Regions from separate parts of the Sporolactobacillus sp. KGMB 08714 genome, predicted to be linked through region 3. Evidence: predicted binding sites of a transcription regulator. Region 3 holds the regulator's gene; each other region holds the start of a gene.
The links. Region 3 encodes LexA, which represses DNA repair genes until DNA is damaged. Its sites were predicted from a motif close to CGAACATATGTTCG; they were not measured.
Positions count from the first base shown of each region.

Region 1: a site for LexA is predicted at 5,130-5,143, ahead of Q6A92_RS15110 (ImmA/IrrE family metallo-endopeptidase). Genes of this name have one in related genera too.
Region 2: a site for LexA is predicted at 2,603-2,616, ahead of Q6A92_RS15445 (DNA polymerase IV). Genes of this name have one in related genera too.

Region 1 covers NZ_JAUUBW010000036.1:47-6,710, reverse strand. The annotation lists gene Q6A92_RS15135 (C-terminal binding protein) at 1-824, shown strand, start outside; gene Q6A92_RS15130 (NADPH-dependent FMN reductase) at 1,287-1,853, opposite strand; gene Q6A92_RS15125 (LLM class flavin-dependent oxidoreductase) at 1,858-2,922, opposite strand; gene Q6A92_RS15120 (winged helix-turn-helix transcriptional regulator) at 3,063-3,434, shown strand; gene Q6A92_RS15115 (DoxX family protein) at 3,873-4,397, opposite strand; gene Q6A92_RS15110 (ImmA/IrrE family metallo-endopeptidase) at 4,613-5,032, opposite strand; gene Q6A92_RS15105 (helix-turn-helix transcriptional regulator) at 6,273-6,530, shown strand.
Region 2 covers NZ_JAUUBW010000038.1:203-6,866, forward strand. The annotation lists gene Q6A92_RS15435 (DUF3825 domain-containing protein) at 56-835, shown strand; gene Q6A92_RS15440 (YolD-like family protein) at 973-1,338, opposite strand; gene Q6A92_RS15445 (DNA polymerase IV) at 1,335-2,564, opposite strand; gene Q6A92_RS15450 (transcriptional regulator) at 2,674-2,874, shown strand; gene Q6A92_RS15455 (hypothetical protein) at 2,871-3,053, shown strand; gene Q6A92_RS15460 (hypothetical protein) at 3,182-3,529, opposite strand; gene Q6A92_RS15465 (hypothetical protein) at 3,769-4,380, shown strand; gene Q6A92_RS15470 (ATP-dependent DNA ligase) at 4,523-5,461, shown strand; gene Q6A92_RS15475 (bifunctional alpha,alpha-trehalose-phosphate synthase (UDP-forming)/trehalose-phosphatase) at 5,916-6,664, opposite strand, start outside.
Region 3 covers NZ_JAUUBW010000034.1:106,455-113,118, reverse strand. The annotation lists gene Q6A92_RS14670 (YneF family protein) at 128-349, opposite strand; gene sirA (sporulation inhibitor of replication protein SirA) at 386-868, opposite strand; gene yneA (cell division suppressor protein YneA) at 1,435-1,728, opposite strand; gene lexA (transcriptional repressor LexA) at 1,898-2,509, shown strand; gene Q6A92_RS14650 (hypothetical protein) at 2,628-3,581, opposite strand; gene Q6A92_RS14645 (phasin family protein) at 3,719-4,051, shown strand; gene Q6A92_RS14640 (ABC1 kinase family protein) at 4,076-5,752, shown strand; gene Q6A92_RS14635 (hypothetical protein) at 5,817-6,410, opposite strand.

The DNA.
Region 1 (6,664 bases), on a different contig from region 3:
TCGTCGAATATCAGCCAATCAGCCGTGAAATCATTGGGCGGCTTCCGCGGCTGAAAATCATTTCACTGCAGGCAATCGGCGTAGACAACATCGATTTGCAGGCGGCAACGGAGCATGGAATTTGTGTCACCAATTGCCCGGGTTTCTGTTCGGAAGAAGTGGCCCTGCATACCGTCGGCCTGATCATCGACCTGGCACGCAAAATTACGCTGCTTGACCGCACCGTCCGATCGGGCGGCTGGGATCCGCTGTACGGCTATCGGACGCATCGGCTGAGCGGCCGGACAATCGGTCTTTATTTTTTCGGAAGCATTCCGAAAATGATGATGCCGCTGCTTAAAGCATTGAACCTCAAAGTACTCGTTTATGCGCCGACGAAATCCGCCCGCTTTCTGGCAGGATACGGAGCGGAAAAAGCGGAAAGTTTCGACGAATTACTGCGCCGTTCGGATATTCTGTCGCTGCATTGCCCGCTGATCGAATCGACCGTACATCTGATCTCGGACCGCGAGTTAAAAATGATGAAAAAAAGTGCTTTTTTAATCAATAGCGCCCGCGGACGAGTCGTCGATGAGGCCGCCCTCGTCCGCGCTCTGAAAGCAGGCGAGATTCAGGCGGCGGCTGTAGATGTGATTGAAGATGAGACGACTGAACAGAGCGCTCTGTTCGGATTGGAAAATACCGTGATCACCCCGCACGCTGCCTTCATCTCGGAAGATTCTTATTATGCCGCCCGCAGGATTGCCCTGGAGCAGCTTGTTCAGCGCCTCAGTAAAAACCTGCGGCCGGCAAATCTCGTGAATCATCAGGTGAAAGTCAATTGAACGACTGCCGGAGCCGATGAAGGATCGATTACAGCGGAAAAAACGGCTGTCCTTTAACCGGCGGCAGAAGGGCAAATCGATTCGGTCTGTACGGGTGGGCAATATCTCCGGAAAGTCTGTCGAACTGCTATTCCCCGGTATTTCGTATCGATCCAATGAGAGGTACTAAAAATTTTCGTTTTTCCAATCATCCCGAAATCTTGCGACTCAAAGTTTAATAGCTGAAAAACGATCCGGTTTTGCTATTCTTGTTTAAAAAGGCGCCAATCGTTCAGAGCCGGCCAAAAAAGAAAGCTCGAAAGCCTTAATCATCCGGGTTTTCGGGCTTTCTAATAGTATGGAATGAATTTTATCGGCAAAAACGGCGGCCGTGTGCGAAACTGCCGGGTATCGCCGACAGACCGGGAATGCTGCAGCTTTCATGATCATCGCAGTTTGTCCGGAATCCGCTTTCCGGAGCCTTTAAAATCCATATTGTTTTTCTCGTTCTTTGCGAAGCCTTCCATAAGTTTTTGTCAATAAGACGGTATCCTCTGCCAGCCGGTTTATCCGATATAAGATGTCATCATTTTTAATCTCTTTCCGGTAAAAATCCTTTTCTTCAATGAATACATAGGTCTGAACAATTTGCGCCTTCATATAAGCTAGGATGGGCTTTAGCTGCTGTTCCGCGACAAGATAGTGTTTCGGCGAACCGGCGGTTACAATCATGGCAGCCACTTTTTCACGAAAAGCGTTGACAGGAAGCAGATCGAAGACGTTTTTCAACGTGGCAGGTATAGAGGCTTGAAAAACGGGGGTTCCGATTATCAGAGCATCTGCTTCCATCAGGCTCTGTGCAACATATCGCGTATCACCCTCATATTCCAGATAATTGCGGCCGTCGCTGAACTGGACCTCGTATTCAGCGAGGTCGATCAAGGATGCGTCGACATCCGGATAGTTTTCTTTTAGTACCTTCAGTGCACAGTCCATAGCCGTTCTTGTTTTATTGCCGATTTTTGAACCGGACAATCCGACAATCTTCATTATTTCACCTTCTATTTTTTTTCGTATATTTTCTGATCGCCGGCAGAATTTCTGTACCGATCACTTCTACGTTTTTCATCACTTTGTCAAACGGCATGCCGCCGAAATCGATCTGAGCAATGTAACGCTGATGGCCGAATACTTCATACTGATAGAGAATCTTTTCAATGATTTGCTGCGGGGTCCCGACATTCATGATATTATGAGGATCTGCACCTTGTGCAAAAAGCTGCTTGGAAAATCCTTGCCCGTTCGTCCGTCTCATCCCTTCGTTAATGCGGGGGTACAGTTCACGAAGCGCCTGGCGGCTGCTTTCGGCCGCATAGAAAAAACCGGCTGTGGCGACAGGAAGCTGTGCCGGATCAAAACCGTTCATTTGTGCCGCTTCGCGATAAGCATCAATCGTGCGTTTAAAAATGGACGCGGGTCCGCCTAAATGAGCCATAAACATCGGAACGCCGGCATAGCCTGCTTTAACGGCACTGGCGGGCGCGCCGCCGACAGCTCTCCATATCGGCATCGAACCGTTTTGCGGCCGGGGAAGCACCTTGGCATGGTGTAAAGGCGCACGGAATTTGCCGCTCCAATCCACCTCATCTTCTTTATTAATTTTTAAGAGCAGATCAAATTTTTCTTCGAATAATTCTTCATAATCGCGCAGATCGTATCCCAATAAATCAAAGAGTCCCGTTCTTGATGCGCGGCCGGCAATAATCTCCGCCCGGCCTCCGGATATTAAGTCAATCGTCGCAAAGTTTTCATAAACGCGCACCGGATCCGACGTGCTGATAATTGTGGAGGAACTGCCGATCCGTATGTTTTTCGTTGCCTCGGCAATGGCCGCAAGCACGACGGCGTGCGCCTGGGTGGCAAAGTACTCCTGATGGCTTTCTCCGACGCTGAAAAAATCAATGCCCGCTTCGTCTGCCAGTTTAGCATAGTCAATGATTTCACGAATGCGCTGCTCTGCAGAAATCCGTTCTCCTGTCACAGGGTCCGGCAAATGATCGCCGAGTGTATAAATACCGAATTCAAGTCCTTTATCCGGATCGATGCGATATTTTTCCATTTTTTATCGGCCTTCTTTTTTTGATACTTGTTGTTGCCGTTTCGCAACTAAATGTTATTATAGAAGACGACAGCGTTTAATGTAAGTACGTACTTAAAAGTGGTATAGTATACAAAAGGATACTATTGGAGGCATCAAAAATGAAGATCGAACCCGACCTATGCCGTGTGGAAAATGCTTTAAATATTCTGGTGGGCAAATGGAAACCTATTATCTTACTGTATTTATTACGGGACGGCACGCAGAGATTCAGTGAACTTAAGCGAAATATACCGGGCATTACCCAGAAAATGCTGACCAAACAGCTGCGGGAACTGGAAGAAGAGGATATTGTCAAGCGTGTCATCTACCCGCAGGTACCGCCAAGAGTAGAATATTCCGTGACCCAGTATGGAAGGACCTTGCAGCCGATATTAGAAGCGATGCATGAATGGGGCGTGAAACACATTTTGCATAAGCAGCAAAAAGATAAAGACATTAACCATCTGGATTCGGGCAGAAAAACAGTCTGATGCCGCCAACCATCGACTGGCCGGTTGAGAAAATAAGACGGCCGATCGGCGCGCAGATACACGGATTCTTCCGGATCACTGCGATAAATCGGCCGGATGGCCGGAAAAATGATGATAACGCCATTTCAAACGGCCGGATCGGCCGTTTCTCTAAATGCCGGGAGACAGCCGCATGCGTCGGTTTTTAAAAACGGCCTGAAAACATTCATTAGAAAAACTTAACCCTGCGCCCAGGCAGCCGGTGCGAACAAAGCCCTCGTTACAGGAGACAGGGCCGCCTCATATTGAACAGGCCTCCGGACGCGGCGCTTACGGCCGGCCGCTTGTCCTAAAAGCTTTATATTTTTATACTATTAAACAAACAGGCCCCCTTCACCGAGGAAGCCTGTTTTTGGTTTTCCGCTTTGGGCGCTGTCTTAATACAGCTCTGACACAAGCTCAGGATTTAAGCTCAGTTCCGCCCTTCGATTTTCCGAACCACCCGCGGACAGTCCGGCGTATCCACGGAACAACCCAGTAATCCCCGCCCCATTTGCCGGCGTTAAATCCGGCAAACAGAATCAGGACGCCAATCAGGACATCAAGAGGATTCGTTGATACGGTTCCGGCAAATAAGTACATAAAGTTCATTAGCAGAGCAAAGAATGCAGCGGCAGTAGTCAGCGTACCGAGAATGAGTCCGAGGCCGACGAGAAATTCGCCCCATTTTACTAAAAAGCTGAAGAAACCCGAGCCCGGCAAGGCAATATGCTGAAGAAAGGCATTATACGGGCCGTAGAGCACATTGCCGGCCGGTCCGGCAACAGGATGGGCGATAGCACCCTTCATGAAGCCCGATGCATCGAAAGGTTCCGGTCCGGTTAATTTTTTAAATCCGTCTACCATCCATTGCCATCCGAGCCATACCCGCAGGACTAAAAGAATGAAAGAAGCCGTTTTGCTGTTGCGTAACCAATGTACCATAACAATTCCTCCTTGTTGGGAAACGCCTGAATCTTTGTAACCGTTTCCCTATCCAAAGTATAGCATATAAATTAAAAGCAACTGGTTATCTTTATTACAACAATATGACTCTTTTCTGAGCGGGGACGCGGTTCTTCAGACGTTGGAAAAATTCAGCAATCATCCAAATTAACATAATTTACAACCATTGTCAGTAAATATATGGAAATTCTTATTTAAATAAATCTCTTCATTTCAGAAGGAATTCCGTATTTTTCTAATAATTTCTCCCTGGTCATTTCCGTATTATTTTTATTAGGGTTTATTAATAATTTAGTCGCGAATTCATTAGCATCGTCTTCAATTTCGCTAGCCGAGCAGGAAGTGTAATTTTTCAAAAAATAGGTACTTGTTTTAGGATGCAGAACTGCATGTCCCAGTTCATGAGCTGTTACAAAGACTCTCATTGACGATTGAAGTTTGTTATTGATTATGATGAACTTATTCCTCTTTAAATATCTGTAAAATCCGCCTATGCTGGCATCCATACTGGCAAGATGTACATAAATATTGAGCCTTCGAGCAATATAGAACGGATCATTGGTGTGAAATCTTTTTATCAGTTGTTCTACTGTACGGTCGACATAGTCAGTCATAATCATTGATCCCTGTTTTTAATATTTAATGAATATACCCTTTGACTCACAGCTTTCTTTAATAGCGAATACAGATTAGTTATACTAAGCAGATTCACGAATGCACGTTTGCATATAATCGGATGGTTACGCAAAAAAAAAACATGTTTCCCGTGTTTCAATAACATCTTTTCGGCAGGCAGATGTGTCATGAGAGAGCACAATGATTGCGCTCCTCCTAATGGCAGCCGCACGTTTTTATACAACGAAAGCGTACAACCTTCCACAATCCATACCGGCAATGAACCGTGCCGATTTGAGCAAACGATTTGGAGCCGAATCAATAACCGGCAAAAATAAATGCGGCCTTTTTACCCTGTTGTCAGCCGAATGGCATCGTTCACACAATACCTCGTATCCCGAATGGTCCGACATCGGCCGGCTCTTGGAAAATGGGCGGCAGTCCCGACATGCCCTGGGGAAAAACATGGAAACATCTGAATCATCCGCACAAGCCATACACAATGAATTTGTCTCCATAACTAAAGCGTTCAGCATGTCTCGCAGCTCAAGCCAAAAATATCTTCAGACCATAAAAGGCTGATGCAACCGCCGCCATCTTCAGGATAAACTTTTCAATCACCCCCTTTTTGCTGCACAGTCATAGAAACGATAACTTATAATGAGCCAATAACATCACTCATTAATAGTTAATATTTTCTTACCAAACTCTTGCAAAGTGAAAATGGCCGCGTGTCATATAACATGTTTTTTAATTCTTAAATCAATTAACCAAGTTTCTTGACAACGCAAAAGACACCCCACTTTTTGGTATCGTGATTGTCGCGACATGACTCTACCAATTAGAAAAGGTGCCCTCTAGCCGTCAGTTAAAAATATTCGAAACAATAGACTCCCCCGGAAAGATAAAATCTGTTTCATCAAATCATGACTATTTTTAAAGAAATTCTTCCGGAAATATCCCTGAAATCCCCGCCGGATTGTCATGTCAGTCAACTGCCTCTTGCATAACCTGAAGAGTAATAAATAGGCCGCAGCCGAAAACATCTGTATTCCAATAAATAATGTTCGCAAATGGATATTATTTATATTCAGGATGGAGCCGATCGTTCTGCTGCGATCGGTTGATTATTTCACATAATATCCAAAAATATCATATTTATTTAATTGTTATACAAGTTTATTGGATATATACTAGAACTGTAGATACAAGATACTTGGATATAAAGGAGGTGGGTTTATGAGAAATGATAAATTAATCAGAGCGAGGAGGCGGAAGGGATGGACGCAGGAAGAGCTGTCGCGGCTTATATCCTGTGAAAAATCTACGATTAGTAATTGGGAGAACGGGGTCTCCAATCCCAGTTTATCGACAGCGTTTCGATTATCTTCACTGCTTGAGTGCGATGTTAACGAGCTCTTTTTAAACATCAAGATTAAAGAGTCGCAGAAAATGAATCAGTCAAAGAGAGCAAGCGTCAATAACAAAAGTTGCTGAAAATGCAAGCGGTTACAAAAAGGCTTTTATAGTATGGGGGTTTAATCGGTAAATGGAACATCTTAAAATTGCGTATGATCCCGAAGCAGAACACTATTTTTCGACCACGCGGGAGAAGGTCCGGATCGAAGACA
Region 2 (6,664 bases), on a different contig from region 3:
CTAAAACAATGTATTATAATAATGACAAATATTTTTATAAAAGGGCGTGCATCTGATGGAATTACCTGAAGAGTTAAAGGAATTTGCTTACATCCCCAATTTTCTTAATAAAATAGAACAACTAAAAGGTAAAATCATGACAGAACCATGGAATTATCACGATGAATCCGACTCAACAAATCCTGTTTTGGTAAACTATTTAAGTCATACATATAATAGATTGGTAAAAGAAAGGGAAACTCTAGAACTTGCTGATAAAAACAAAGTGATTTTCTTAAAACAGGAACAGGCATGTATTAATACTGGTTTAATTAATGATGATTATGAATACTTATATATGTACTTTGAAAAAAATACTAATCCAGGCCAACAGCCATGGGTTTTTAAGAGTTATTTGAAAGAAAAAAACCCTTGGCTTAATAGACAATTTAGTCCATTGCCTAAAAGGGCAAAGTTCTTTTCAGAAATTAGCAATTTAATCTTTGATACATCTAAGAGGATAGAGATAAATATGGATCATATTCGGGAACATAAGGAGCGATTACCAGGGGCAATCAGAGATTCACTGAATTTAGAAACCATAATTAATGGGGCGTTAGACGTTGCAAAAAGAAAGATCGAAGTTAATTATAAAACTGCCGTTCCACAGTATTATGATGGCGAAGTCCAGTTTTTAATTCCTTTATGTTTACTAAATACTAAAGATGTAGATGTTGCTTTAGTTGTAAAAGATTATGGACAGAACTACTTTGGAAAAACATGTTTTACGTTAGATATGGCTTACAATAATGCAAGACTTATAGCGAAGCCAGAGAGCAACTGGCTAATACCCTAACCAATGACTAGTCTGTCACTATGTGGACCATTACTAAAAACTATGGCAATAAGAAATGATACCCCCTAAACTCTGGCCTTAGGGGGTGTTTTATTAACTGTCAAAACTTATAAGTTTTGAAATATAGAGTCTGATAATTATGAGTTGTTATTGATTGGTATGACACAGACACCGACTACATCGCTGAACAGTATCCGATAGCCCATCCCAAAGCCGTCATAGACCTGTACTATTTTTTCAAACGGATCCAGCTTTGCTATGGTACATATTTTCTGCTTGATAAAACCATATCGATAATAAGACAGTTCAACAAACTCGTGTGTTTTGATCACGGATAGCAATATTTGCTGAATCTTTTGGAGTTTGTCTTCACTTAAATGTGGCCGTTCCACTTTCTCCAAGTTTTTTTGTTCCTTCATGAGTGCTTCAACATGTTCCGGAAGCATCATCCGGCTGGATTCCCAACGCAGATTTTTCCCTGGCGTCAATTTATTTTCTCTCATTTATAATGCCCCCCAATCTTTCTGGAACGCTCTTTAAGTTGGCTGGACGGCAGTAGGGACGGACCTCGGAAGATGGCTAGACGCCCGTATTTATTGTAAATGCTGTCCATAGCCTGACTGAGCTTTTCTTTTTCTGTGAGCCGGCCGAACAGATCTAACTGAAATTCATTGTCAGGCTGCAGATCGGCGAGTGTAATGCCGACACTTCGAACAGGTTGTCGGTCCCAATGTTTATTAAATAGATCTAGTACTGCATGGTAAATGTCCAACCCGTAGTTAGTGGAATAGGGAAGCTTCATTTGTCGGTAAAAACCTGTCGGATAGTCAAAATTTGCTCCTCGAACACCTGCAGACACGACATTTCCTCGATAATGCTTAACCCGGGTCCGTCGTGCAACTTCTTCAGAGAGTTCCAGAAGAATCACCCGTATGTCCTCTTCTTTCTCATAATCATAGGGAAGAGTCAGATGATGTCCGATCGCCTTTTGTCCGTCATGCGTGTGGGGGGAAACAGGGGAGCAATCCATACCATGCGCTGTTTGCCAGAGTAGTGTTCCGTTAATTCCCCAGCGTTTCTGCAACGCTTTGATGGGGAAATTAGCTAAGTGTCCGATCGTTCGTATGCCCATGCCAAGAAAATGCTGTTCCATCCGGTGGCCGACGCCAAACATTTTGCCGATCGGTAGCGGCCAGAGCTTTTCCTCAATATTGTTGAAATTTAGTTCGAAGATGCCGGAATTATTCTTCTTACCAAAATTGTCGCAGGCGATTTTCGCAAGAACTTTATTTGGCCCAATGCCTATCCGAGCATACACACCCACTTGATCACTAATGACTTTTTGTACTTTCAGTGCCATCTCAAAAGGGGACTTGTAGGAGTGTAGACTTCCTGTCACATCCATAAACTGTTCGTCGATGGAAAACGGCTCTACAAGGTCGGTGAACGACTGAAAGATCTTAGTGATCTGAACAGACACATCAATGTAATGCTGCATGCGCGGCCGTCTGACTACTGCCTGGGGACATTTTTTCAATGCCTGCCATAATCCCTCAGCCGTTTTTACTCCATGATCTTTGGCGATTGGACAGGCTGCAAGAACTATACCACTCCGCTTTTCCGGATCTCCTGCAACAATCACGGGTTTATTCTTCAATTCTGGGTAATCGGCCTTTTCACATGAAGCGTAAAAAGTCTGCATGTCGACAAGGAAAATGACACGGTCCATTCTTATCCCTCGTTTTCTTGGTTTGATCCTATTATACACGAATATACGTTCTAAAAATACTGGAAATAAAAACAAATGTTCGGTATAATATTCAAAGGGGTGATGACCAATGAAACGAAAAGAAATGATTATTCAAGCGATTGATGTGCTGACCATGGAACATGGCTATGCGCCATCTGTAAGGGAGATAGCTGAATATGTGGGCTTGAAGTCCGCAAGTACGGTTAAAGGACATCTCGATAGACTGCGTCAAGCTGGACGGATTGACTTCGAAGATGATCGGCCGCGAACCGTGAGGATTGTGTCATGAAACGCGGGGATATCGTTGAGATTATCTATTTAGATAGAAAGGGTCAATTCTCTCAGCGTCGTATCCGTATTCTTGAAGTTGGCACCATCTTTGTCAGGGCTTATTGCTATAATAGAAAACAGATCCGTGTTTTTCAAAAGGACGGCATCCTTGCTAGTAAACAGATAAAGAGCGCATAAAATATCCCTCTAAACTTATAGAGGAATATTTTTTGTGATAACTTTTAAATTGAAACAAATTATCCCTACGGCGTAACGCAGGGATTTGGTTAAAGGAATAGATCTGAATCCATCGTAGTATGCACATGTCAATAATTAAAATACTCTTTCACTCGTTCATTTATCCACTCTGCCGCAGTTGTCTTATGGTATTGAACTGGGAATACACGGCCTCGAACGTAGATTTCGTAGTTAAGCCAATTACGACGAGTTATCCGGATGTGATGATCGAAAATTGCATTTTTATTTCTCCGCATGTCCATGGCGAGGTGGTGGGTGGCCTCGTCAATGGTTGCTATATAAAAAGCCTTAAATTTCGTGTTTGTTATATTGATCACCGTGCGATCACGCCGAAGGGCTAATTTTATAAGTGAAAGGAAAATGTATTCCCTGATGATATTTTCCTCATCCTCACGAAGTTCGTTATCCATTGCCATGTGATTCACCTCGTGAATTATTATATAAGAATATACGTTCTATATTCAACGGAAATTATATCCTTGAAGATAAAACATCATATTCAAACTTAAATATGCGCCTTAAATTGTTGTTATATGAATTATCCAGGGCCCAGAAAACTGTATCAGTATATATATCTGATTAAAGCATTTTTCCAAAATAATGAAATAACATGTTAAAATGAAATCATGAAATGATTTGGAGGGGAGATGAAAAAATGAGTGCTTTTTTCTGGATCATTGCCGTATTTGGTTTGTTTTTTTATGCATTCATTAGGTTTATGGAAAAAATGACTAATGAAGAGGAAGAACAAGAGGATCATTTTAGGGAATTCGTCTATTCACTTCCCTATTCGTTTACTGAAACTCATATCATTTCCGATTATGATGACCAACGGGCTTTGTGCCTGGATTACGCTCAAAAAAAACTTGTTATCTGTACAAAGTATGGCTATGAGCCCTTTCGGCATCGAGCCATTGATTTTATAAACCTCATCTCCTCACGTGTTATTCAAGAAGATGAAACGATCGTTGACAAGCCTCATACTCTTGAACGGGCCGCAGTAGGCGGCATGCTTGCGGGAGACAAGGGAGCTGCTTTTATGGCCATGACAGGCAAAACGAAACGTCGACAATTGATAAAAAGGGTCGTTCTTGAAGTGATTGTAAATGATTTGAACGCTTCTAGGTACCAAATAGTGTTTTTTGAAGACAACAAGGGAGTCGAAAATCGGAATAATTCATACCAAAAGGCAAAGAAGGATGCCAATCACTGGCATCATCTGATCGGCGCTTTGATCCAAAACAGTCAGGGATATTCACCAGACTAGGCGTAAAAATATGCTTAATATCCTGAAGGATGTTTGATTATAATTTTTGACATTTAGTACAACATAAACCTATGACATAATAATGTACATATCATTTTTGCGGCCTTCAATTTTAGGTATCCTCGTTTAAGCAGGTAAAATCATGGATTTTGATCCTATTGTTCCCTTTGAACCCGTTCAGTCTGAAACCATTCCAGCAGGTCCGGAATGGGTGTATCAGGCAAAATGGGATGGAGTAAGAGTTCTGATGTATTGCAACGAGAAAGATGTGCGGTTATTCAATCGACGAAAAAATGAAAGAACGGCAACTTTTCCTGAAATTGTCAATAGTAGAAACCTTGTTCGAGCTCAATCATTTATTCTGGACGGAGAAGCCATTGCGCTCAATCAAGAAGGGCGGCCCTCATTTCATGAAATAATGAAGCGGGATAGTATACGGAAAGCGAATCGGATAAGTTTAACTATGGAGAACATACCGGTCTACTACATGGTCTTTGATCTTCTTTATTACAACGGGAATTGGCTGACTGACCTTCCTTTAAAAAGTCGTTTGGATATACTTAGAGATATTCTCACTCCATCAGAGAATATACAGCTGACTCCTAATTATGCCAAGGGTCGTGAACTGTTCAACAAGATTCGACAATTGGATATGGAGGGAATTGTCGCAAAAAAAATCGACAGTTCCTATTGGATCGGGCATCAAAATGCGAACTGGCGAAAGATAAAAAATTATAAAGATGTTGTTGCGGTGGTTGGTGGCCTCTCCTACGGGGAGAGTAACGTCCATTCAATTCTGCTGGGGCTATATAACACGGACAATCAACTCATCTATATTGGCCATTGTGGGCCTGGAAAGTTGACTGCAAGGGAGTGGCAGCTTTTTGCAGAACAGGCTGCTCGCCTGGAAGACGAGCATAGCCCCTTTGTCAATTTTCCGGAAAAGAAAAACATTCGTTGGCTGAAGCCGCTGCTGACAGTCAAAGTGCATTATATTGAATGGAGTATTGGACACTCTCTAAGGCAGCCAACTTTGCAAGGAGTTGTAGAGGAAAATCCAAGTATATGCAGAGTGGAATAGAATTAACAATATTTTATTTACTCACAGCAGTAAAAGAAAGACGTATTTGAACTTTATTGAAACTCGACTGAAAAGAACAAAATAAACTCATAAAAGTTTTGCTCAAAAAAAAACATTTTGCGCAAATTTTGCGCAGCATGTTTAAAAATGCTGTAATATCAAGAGAAAATTTAAGGTATCGATTCCCACCGTCTCCATTCTGGTGTTGGTACACTATGACTGACACACCCCAAAAAATCCCTTTTTAGAGGGATTTTTAAATACCCATTTATAATAACTCCAGTACACTTTTGCGAAGTTTGAGGGGTAAATGAGGGGTTTAATCCTATTCGATTTGAAACAACTTTTTTTTTATTATCTTCCGTTTTAAAATTGAATAATCGGCAAAAGGCCATCGTTTTCACATCCTGGAACAGGATAGGAAGGCGATGGCCTGTCTCGATAGCAATGAAATTTAGCGGGCAGTCAAGTGGGAAGACTTTGTATCCGTCTGTTTCTTTGTTTCAGCAAATTGCTGCAAAAGTTGACGAACAGCTTTCCAGGATTTTAGACGATAGGCTGCCTGCGAGTCTCCTGAACCGACTTTGATGGAATAAGCATCTTCAGGAAGAGAACGAAAAAGATCCTCATTCGATTGATCGTCGCCGATACCGAAAATAAAATTATAATTCTGGTCACGCAGAAAGAGGGGCGTTACAGATCCCTTGCTGATCCGGTTGTCCTTGATTTCAAGCACATTCTTTCCTTGCAAGATACCCAGATTCAATGAGCTGATCATGTTCATAAGATTGGCTTTAATGCTTGGCAGCCAGGTATCGACGGCATCCGGTTCACAGAAACGGTAATGCCAGGCAAGGGAATAATCCTTTTCTTCAATAAAAGATCCGGGCATTCGGTCTGTATATACTTGAAGAATCGGCCGGATTGATCGTTTCCATTCGTTACTGAGCGGGACGGTCATTTGCCAGTCCTGATTCGGATGAAGCAGCCATAGTCCATGGGAAGAAACCAGATGAAGATTCATGCGGCTGAACCATTGAGTTAATGGCCTTTTATCTCTTTCTGATGTAATGACAATGGTATTTTTCGGATCTGTTGAAAGGGTCTGAAGCAGATTGAGAAGCCTGCCATCAGGTTTTGCCAGCTCCGGTGTCGGTGCAAAATCGACCAATGTCCCGTCATAATCGAGAAATAAAATTCTTT
Region 3 (6,664 bases):
ATAAATGAACCAATAGATGTTTAAGCGAGATGAATCATTCAGCCAGTCCCAATCAGCGTTTTTAAAATTCCCTGCTATAAAAAGAAAATCCGCCGGTTGATGAACAGACGCCGCGTGTTGCGGTCCCTCATTTATTATTCATTTGGTTATTGATCGCTTTCATCATCTGATTGATTTTCTTTTGCGACGGATGCTGGCCCATTTGGGTCATCATCACGCGAAGCATCTGTTCGTTGATCGGCGGATTCTTCTTCAAATAGCTCAGCATGTATCTCCGGGCAATGAAAAAGCCGAGAACCAATCCGGCGGCCAGGCAGACAGCGCCCACTAGTATGTATAGCCACAGCATGTGCCCTGTTTCCTCCTTGTGTCAAATATCCATACCTCAGTGTACACTATCGCGTGAAATCAGGTCAACCTTACTTTGGAGGAAATCTGCATTTTTTATAGGATTGAGCCAGGCGCATTGTCTCGCTTGGAAATTCACCGCCAAAAAATGTCCGTCCAGCTTCCGCAAAATTTCAAAAAAAGTCACTTCCATGTCTGAGGTTCCTTGCGACGTCATTTTCAGTTCCCGGCCCTGAAGTTCCAGTGTGGCCTCGCTAAACGGTCTTTTGCTTTTCAAATAATGAATCGGATCTTCATATGTATAGTCCGTCATGAGTTTGCAAGCCGTTTGCAGCAGCGTTTTGAACTTGCCGGCATCCAGTTGATGAGAAACAAAACGAATCTGTCTGTACAACACTTCCTTCATATGCTTATCCCGTGCAGAACGGAAATCCTTAAATAATTGAAACAGCTTTTCTTCCTGACCGAAATAATGTTTTGCGATATTGTCTTTAATCAGGTAAATGTGGTAACTGCGCATTCGCCCTCCTCCTCATGCAGTATGTCTGCCTCTGTCCTGAGGAAAAAAACGATCAGACATCATCAAAGTAGTTGATGCGGTTTTAATCCGCACTATAAAAATTATATCGGAACATGATACCGTCAATTTTAGCCGTTGTTGCTGCCTTACTGCCTGAAAACGCGAATTGGAATCGGCATTCTGCCGGATATCAATGAATGGAAGCAAAAAAAAAGAAAGCTCTTTTCCTTTATTCAGTGAATAGAAGCTTTCTTCTGAAGGAGGATGAAAATTAACCCGTCAGCGAAAAGGCAAGGTTAAATCGCCGAAGGGAAACAAACATATTTTAATCGGGATTTCACAGCTTTGGATCGGCATGCGAAAGCTCGCGATTAAACAAAATTAAGAAGAATATCTCTCGTTGTTGTATCATTACAATGATTAATATTTCCTCTTGTTATATAACAGTATAGCACAAATAATGTATCTTGCAAGCGATAAGACAGCATCTTCGTAAATTTAATAAAACCGGTGCGAAACGGCAAGGCGCGGCGGAGAACGCTAAACCGTCCGCAGAAACACCCGGATTATTTCCGGACAGGTATGATTAATTTCTGGTCCGGCTGGATAAAATTGCGGTCAATTCCGTTCTCCCTTTCAATCCAATTGACAAAGGCTTCCTCTGAAAGTCCGGAATTGCTGCTGTGATAACGTTGAGCCAGAGACCAAAGCGTATCCCCTTTTTCGACAGCTATTGTCTTATAATCATTGCCGTCTGCGGCCACACGATTTGTCAGCGTAAAAAAAAGGATGATAGTCAGAACAATAAATAAAATAACGAAAGATGTACCTTTCAGCTTACGATTCAAGTGCTCATTCATCTGCAGCCCCTCCAATAAATGATTGAGAATATGTATTCCCGAGAATGTTTGTTCGCTACCAATGATTATATAGCGAACATCCGTTTGCGTCAATGATTCGAACGGATGTTTGCATTGCAAAAAATGGCATGATATAATGGGCTTAAGAAGAAGAAAAAGGAGCAGGCAGATGAAACTCTCAAGTCGACAGCAATCAATACTCGATTATATTAAGCATGAAGTGGCGACCAAGGGCTATCCTCCGTCGGTTCGTGAAATCTGCGATGCGGTCGGATTGGCTTCAAGTTCAACCGTTCACGGTCATCTGGAACGGCTTGAAAAAAAAGGATTGATTCGGCGCGATCCGACGAAACCGCGTGCCATTGAAATTCTCGATCATGATGGCGATATATTCAGTGAAAAAGCGGTTGCTGTGCCGGTGATCGGCAAGGTAACGGCCGGTCAGCCGATCAGCGCTGTGGAGAATATCGAGGAGTACTTTCCCGTACCCAGATCTATGGTTGACGAGGAAAATGTCTTTATACTCAATGTATCGGGAGAAAGCATGATCAACGCCGGTATTCTGGACGGCGACAAAGTGATTGTCCGCCAGCAGAGAACCGCAGAAAACGGCGAAATTGTCGTGGCAATGACCGATGAAAATGAAGCGACTGTCAAAAGATTTTTCAAAGAAAAAGACCACATCCGCCTTCAGCCCGAAAATCCGGCCATGGCACCCATACTGTTAGACAACTGTATAATACTCGGAAAGGTAATCGGCGTATTCCGTACAATAAACTGATTGCCGCGGCAAGCGATACGTGCGCTTTTCCTTTCTCCGGAATATGCAAAAAGCCGGGGCGGACATCATGGATGCTGATGGCTGCTCCGGCTTAAAATATTTTTGTTTCGGTCGCCTTTCATTCTTTGAATTCAGAGAAGAGCCGCTTGATTTTCAATAGTTTTTCTGCCGTAAAGATCCACTCTTCCCGATCTAATTCCTGACTGATCATCTGATAAAGATCGTTCTGGTTCAGACAGATCAAAGGCCACTCTTTTTCGGAAAAATTCTCTGCTTTTGCGTGATCGGCCGAATCGTCCATAAAGTAGAGGACGGGAACGATACGCTCTGCATTCACCTGACGATTGCCAAGATAGGCCCGGAATTCCGGGACAGCCTGCATGATCGGTGCAGCCAGATCGGAATAACAGTCAATCGTTATTCTCAGAAAGTCCTGATTGCCGTCTCTCTGTTTCCTGTCTCCGGACATAACCAGCGTTTCTTCAGAACCATTTGCAAGGCTCGGAATGTTTTCCTTGATCAGCCGTTCAAAACCCTGGGCATGTTCCGGGCTTATCCCATGGAATACTTTTCCTTTGTACTTTCTTGTATCAAGTAAATACAGCCCTGTCGGCAGCAGCAGAATGATATCCGCTCTGGAAAAATCACTCCCGCCGGCTCGGGCCGGAACGATGATATTTCCTGCAAACGCCATTTGCCGGGCCGAAATCCGTTTGGATTGGACAAGAATTTTCCTGATTGCCGTTAGATTCTGATAAACGGCAAATGTCTTTTCGGATCTCTGTGTTCCCCGTAAATAAGCAATTAATTCTTCATAGCGTCCCAGTTTTTTTTCGTAAGATTCCTCAATACCGGCAATCGTGGCGCTATTTTCGGTCATAATATGCTTAATCTTAGTTTCCGACTCCTCTTTAATCCGGTTTTCCGTCTCACTGATCGTCGCCGAAGTCTCATTTTGGCTTTGCTCGATCTGTTCCTCGGCCCGACTTTTTATTTTTTGCTGCTTCTGGAATAAAAAATAAATGATCCCGATCAGGATTAGAATAATTGCCAGGTAAATAACATGTACCACCGTGTAGCCCTCCCTTGTTTCAAAACGATACATATATTTTTTCGTCCGCTGTCCCTGCGCTTTTGTCCCTCGGCCAATGAATGTACAGAGTCTGCAAAGTCGGGTAAAATAGAGAAAAGAGAAATGGAGGGATCAGCATGAATGATTGGATCAAAAAGGGTTTCTTTATCGGTCTCGGCGCAACAGTTGCAAGTAAGGAAAAAGCAGATAAATTTTTCAATGATCTGTCAAAAAGCGGCGGCGCGGCAGCGGAAGAAGCAAAATCTTTTCTCGACGCTCTGAATGATAAAGGAAAATCTAAAAAAGAACAATGGCAGAATGACATCCGTCAGGACATTAAGGACACTCTGATCGATTTGGGATTCGTTACCTCTGAGGAGTACAACAAGCTGGCCGAAAGAGTTGAAGCGCTGGAAGCCGGATTATCGAAGGATCAAAACGGAACGGATGAACAGAGCACGGAAAAATAACGGGTTGTCGGTCAGGTGAAATGAATGTTTGGAAAACGCATACGCCATATCAAACGTTATCGAGAAATCGTAACCGTCCTTGTCAAATACGGATTCGGGTATATTGTTAAAGATGTCGGACTGTTTCATCTGCTCTCGCTCCCGAAACAGATCGTGTCCGATTTTTCCGGAACTAATGATTCAAAACCGGTCGGCCGGAAAATCCGCCTGATGCTCGAAGAACTCGGGCCGACCTTCATTAAGCTCGGCCAGCTGCTCAGCCTGAGGTCGGATCTCATACCCGAACAGATCGCTAACGAGCTGCGCGAATTGCAGGACAGCGTGACGCCGATCGATCCGGCAGTCATTAAGTCTGTCATCCGGCAGGAACTGGGTGCGCCGGTCGGCGATATCTTTGCTGATTTTGATGAACAATGCCTGGCGGCGGCATCGATCGCTCAGGCACACCGCGCCGTTCTGAAGACGGGTGAAGAAGTCGTGATCAAGGTCCGCCGTCCCGATATTGAAACCGTGGTTTCAACCGACATAGAGATTCTCTGGGATCTGGCTGCACTTGTGGAAAAACGCTATTCCTGGGCAAAAAAATTTCAGATAAGCGATATTGTCGAAGAATTTTCCCTTGCCATCCGCAATGAAATGGATTATTTCAGAGAAGGCAGAAATACTGAAAAGCTCTATAATTATTTCGCTTCCAATGAAAACATTATCATCCCGAAAGTGTATTGGGACTATTCAACTAACAAGCTGCTCACCCTTGAGTATATCAACGGTGCAAAATATGCCGACCTGATTGCTTCAGTCCCTGAAGGCATCGATAAAAAAATCATTTCAGAACGACTGGTGCGCTCATTTCTCGATCAGGCGCTGGTTGTCGGCGTTTTTCATGGTGATCCTCATCCCGGCAACCTTTTTTTCTTTCCGGGGAATAAGATCGGCTATATCGATTTCGGACAGGTCGGCACATTAAATGAAGAAATGAAACATAATTTTGCCAGCCTGATTATCGGGCTGATGAGGGGAGACATAGATCTGCTGTTCCGCACGATCTTCCTGATGTCCTCAATGCCTGAAGACCTGGATGAAAGACTTTTTAAGGCCGACCTTGAGTTAATGCGCGACAAATACTATGAGCTTCCTTTCAAAGAAATCCATATTGGAAAGGTCATTCAGGATATTTTCGAAACCACCAAAAAACATCATATCAGCATTCCGAAGGACTATACACTTCTCGGCAAAGCACTGATCACCCTTGAAGGCCTTATTACGCGCCTTGATAATCAAATCAGCATACTGGAACTTGCGGAACCTTATGGGCAGAAGCTTTTGCTGAACCGCTACAATCCTGAGCGGGTGGCAAAGAAAACTTTAAAAAGCGTTTATGAAGCACTGGAAAACAGTGCACAGATCCCCTCTCTTTTAAAGAAAACATTGACACATTTGTACAAAGGAAAAACGCATGTCGAAATGGAACTGCCCCACCTGGATCTTCTGCTTTCCAGGCTTGACCGCGTGGCCAATCGCATTTCCTTCAGTATCATGCTTCTGGCATTCAGCATTATCCTCGGCGCAATGATTATCGGAGAAACGTTCGGCGCCCACCCTTTGTTTACAAACATTCCGCTTCTTGACATCGCCGTCATGATTGTCGCTCTGATGTTTCTTCTCGTCCTGCTCGCAATTTTCAGGTCCGGGCGCTTCTAAAGCTACTGCATGTTGTACTGACGGCATGGCGTATAAAAGGTTGTTCTTTTTCAACCTGCCTTTTTTATATTTTCGTGACGGTCTGATGAAAAATCCGTCGCCCGACGAGAGGATCCATTTCAGAAACAAAATGATTGAGTTCTCGTTGTGCGGCAAAAATATGCTCCGGACTGTCTTCCCCGTACATATGAAGCAAACGGCCGAATTCTTCTGAAATCCGTCTCATTTTTGTCTTATCGATTTCGCGTCCGGCCAGGAACATCGTAGCCAGACGCTCCTTCTCCGGCCGAAGCACATGCCATTTTTCACCCGGTTCATTGGAGAACATACGGCAAGTCATCGGTCCTCCCGCATCCACCAATGCGACCAGCACATCCTGTTTTTCATACGGCACCGCCCTTACAAACCGTTCGAGTACATGGATCTGTGATTCATTGAACGACCAGGCACGATCCTGATAAGGAAAAACTTTCCTAAGGCTTTTCAGCGCCGCCGCACTCCCCGTACAGGCGAGGATCTGTCGACCGGAAAGGCGGATTATGCCGGGCTTTTCGCCGGGAATCATCGCCGGTTGTCCATTTTCATTTAAATTGACCAGGCGGCCGTCGCTCACGGCAGACGCCATTTTATCGGTAGCAATAATCGATACAAAACTCATGAATTTTCTCCTTTTTTCCAGAACAATTAAATGATATATCCTCTATTATAACGGGACAGGCAGATTCATGCGACAGCGGAAACGGATCCCCTGTGTTTCAGGCAAAAATACGATTCTTCTTTGTAAATTAATTTTGATAAAAAACGACGCGATTGAGCAAAAGCATTTCTTTTTTAAACAAAAAGTCATAGAATAGACTCATAAGGTTCACTGGATTGTCAAATATATATAAAAAAAAAGCCCGGAACGATGGT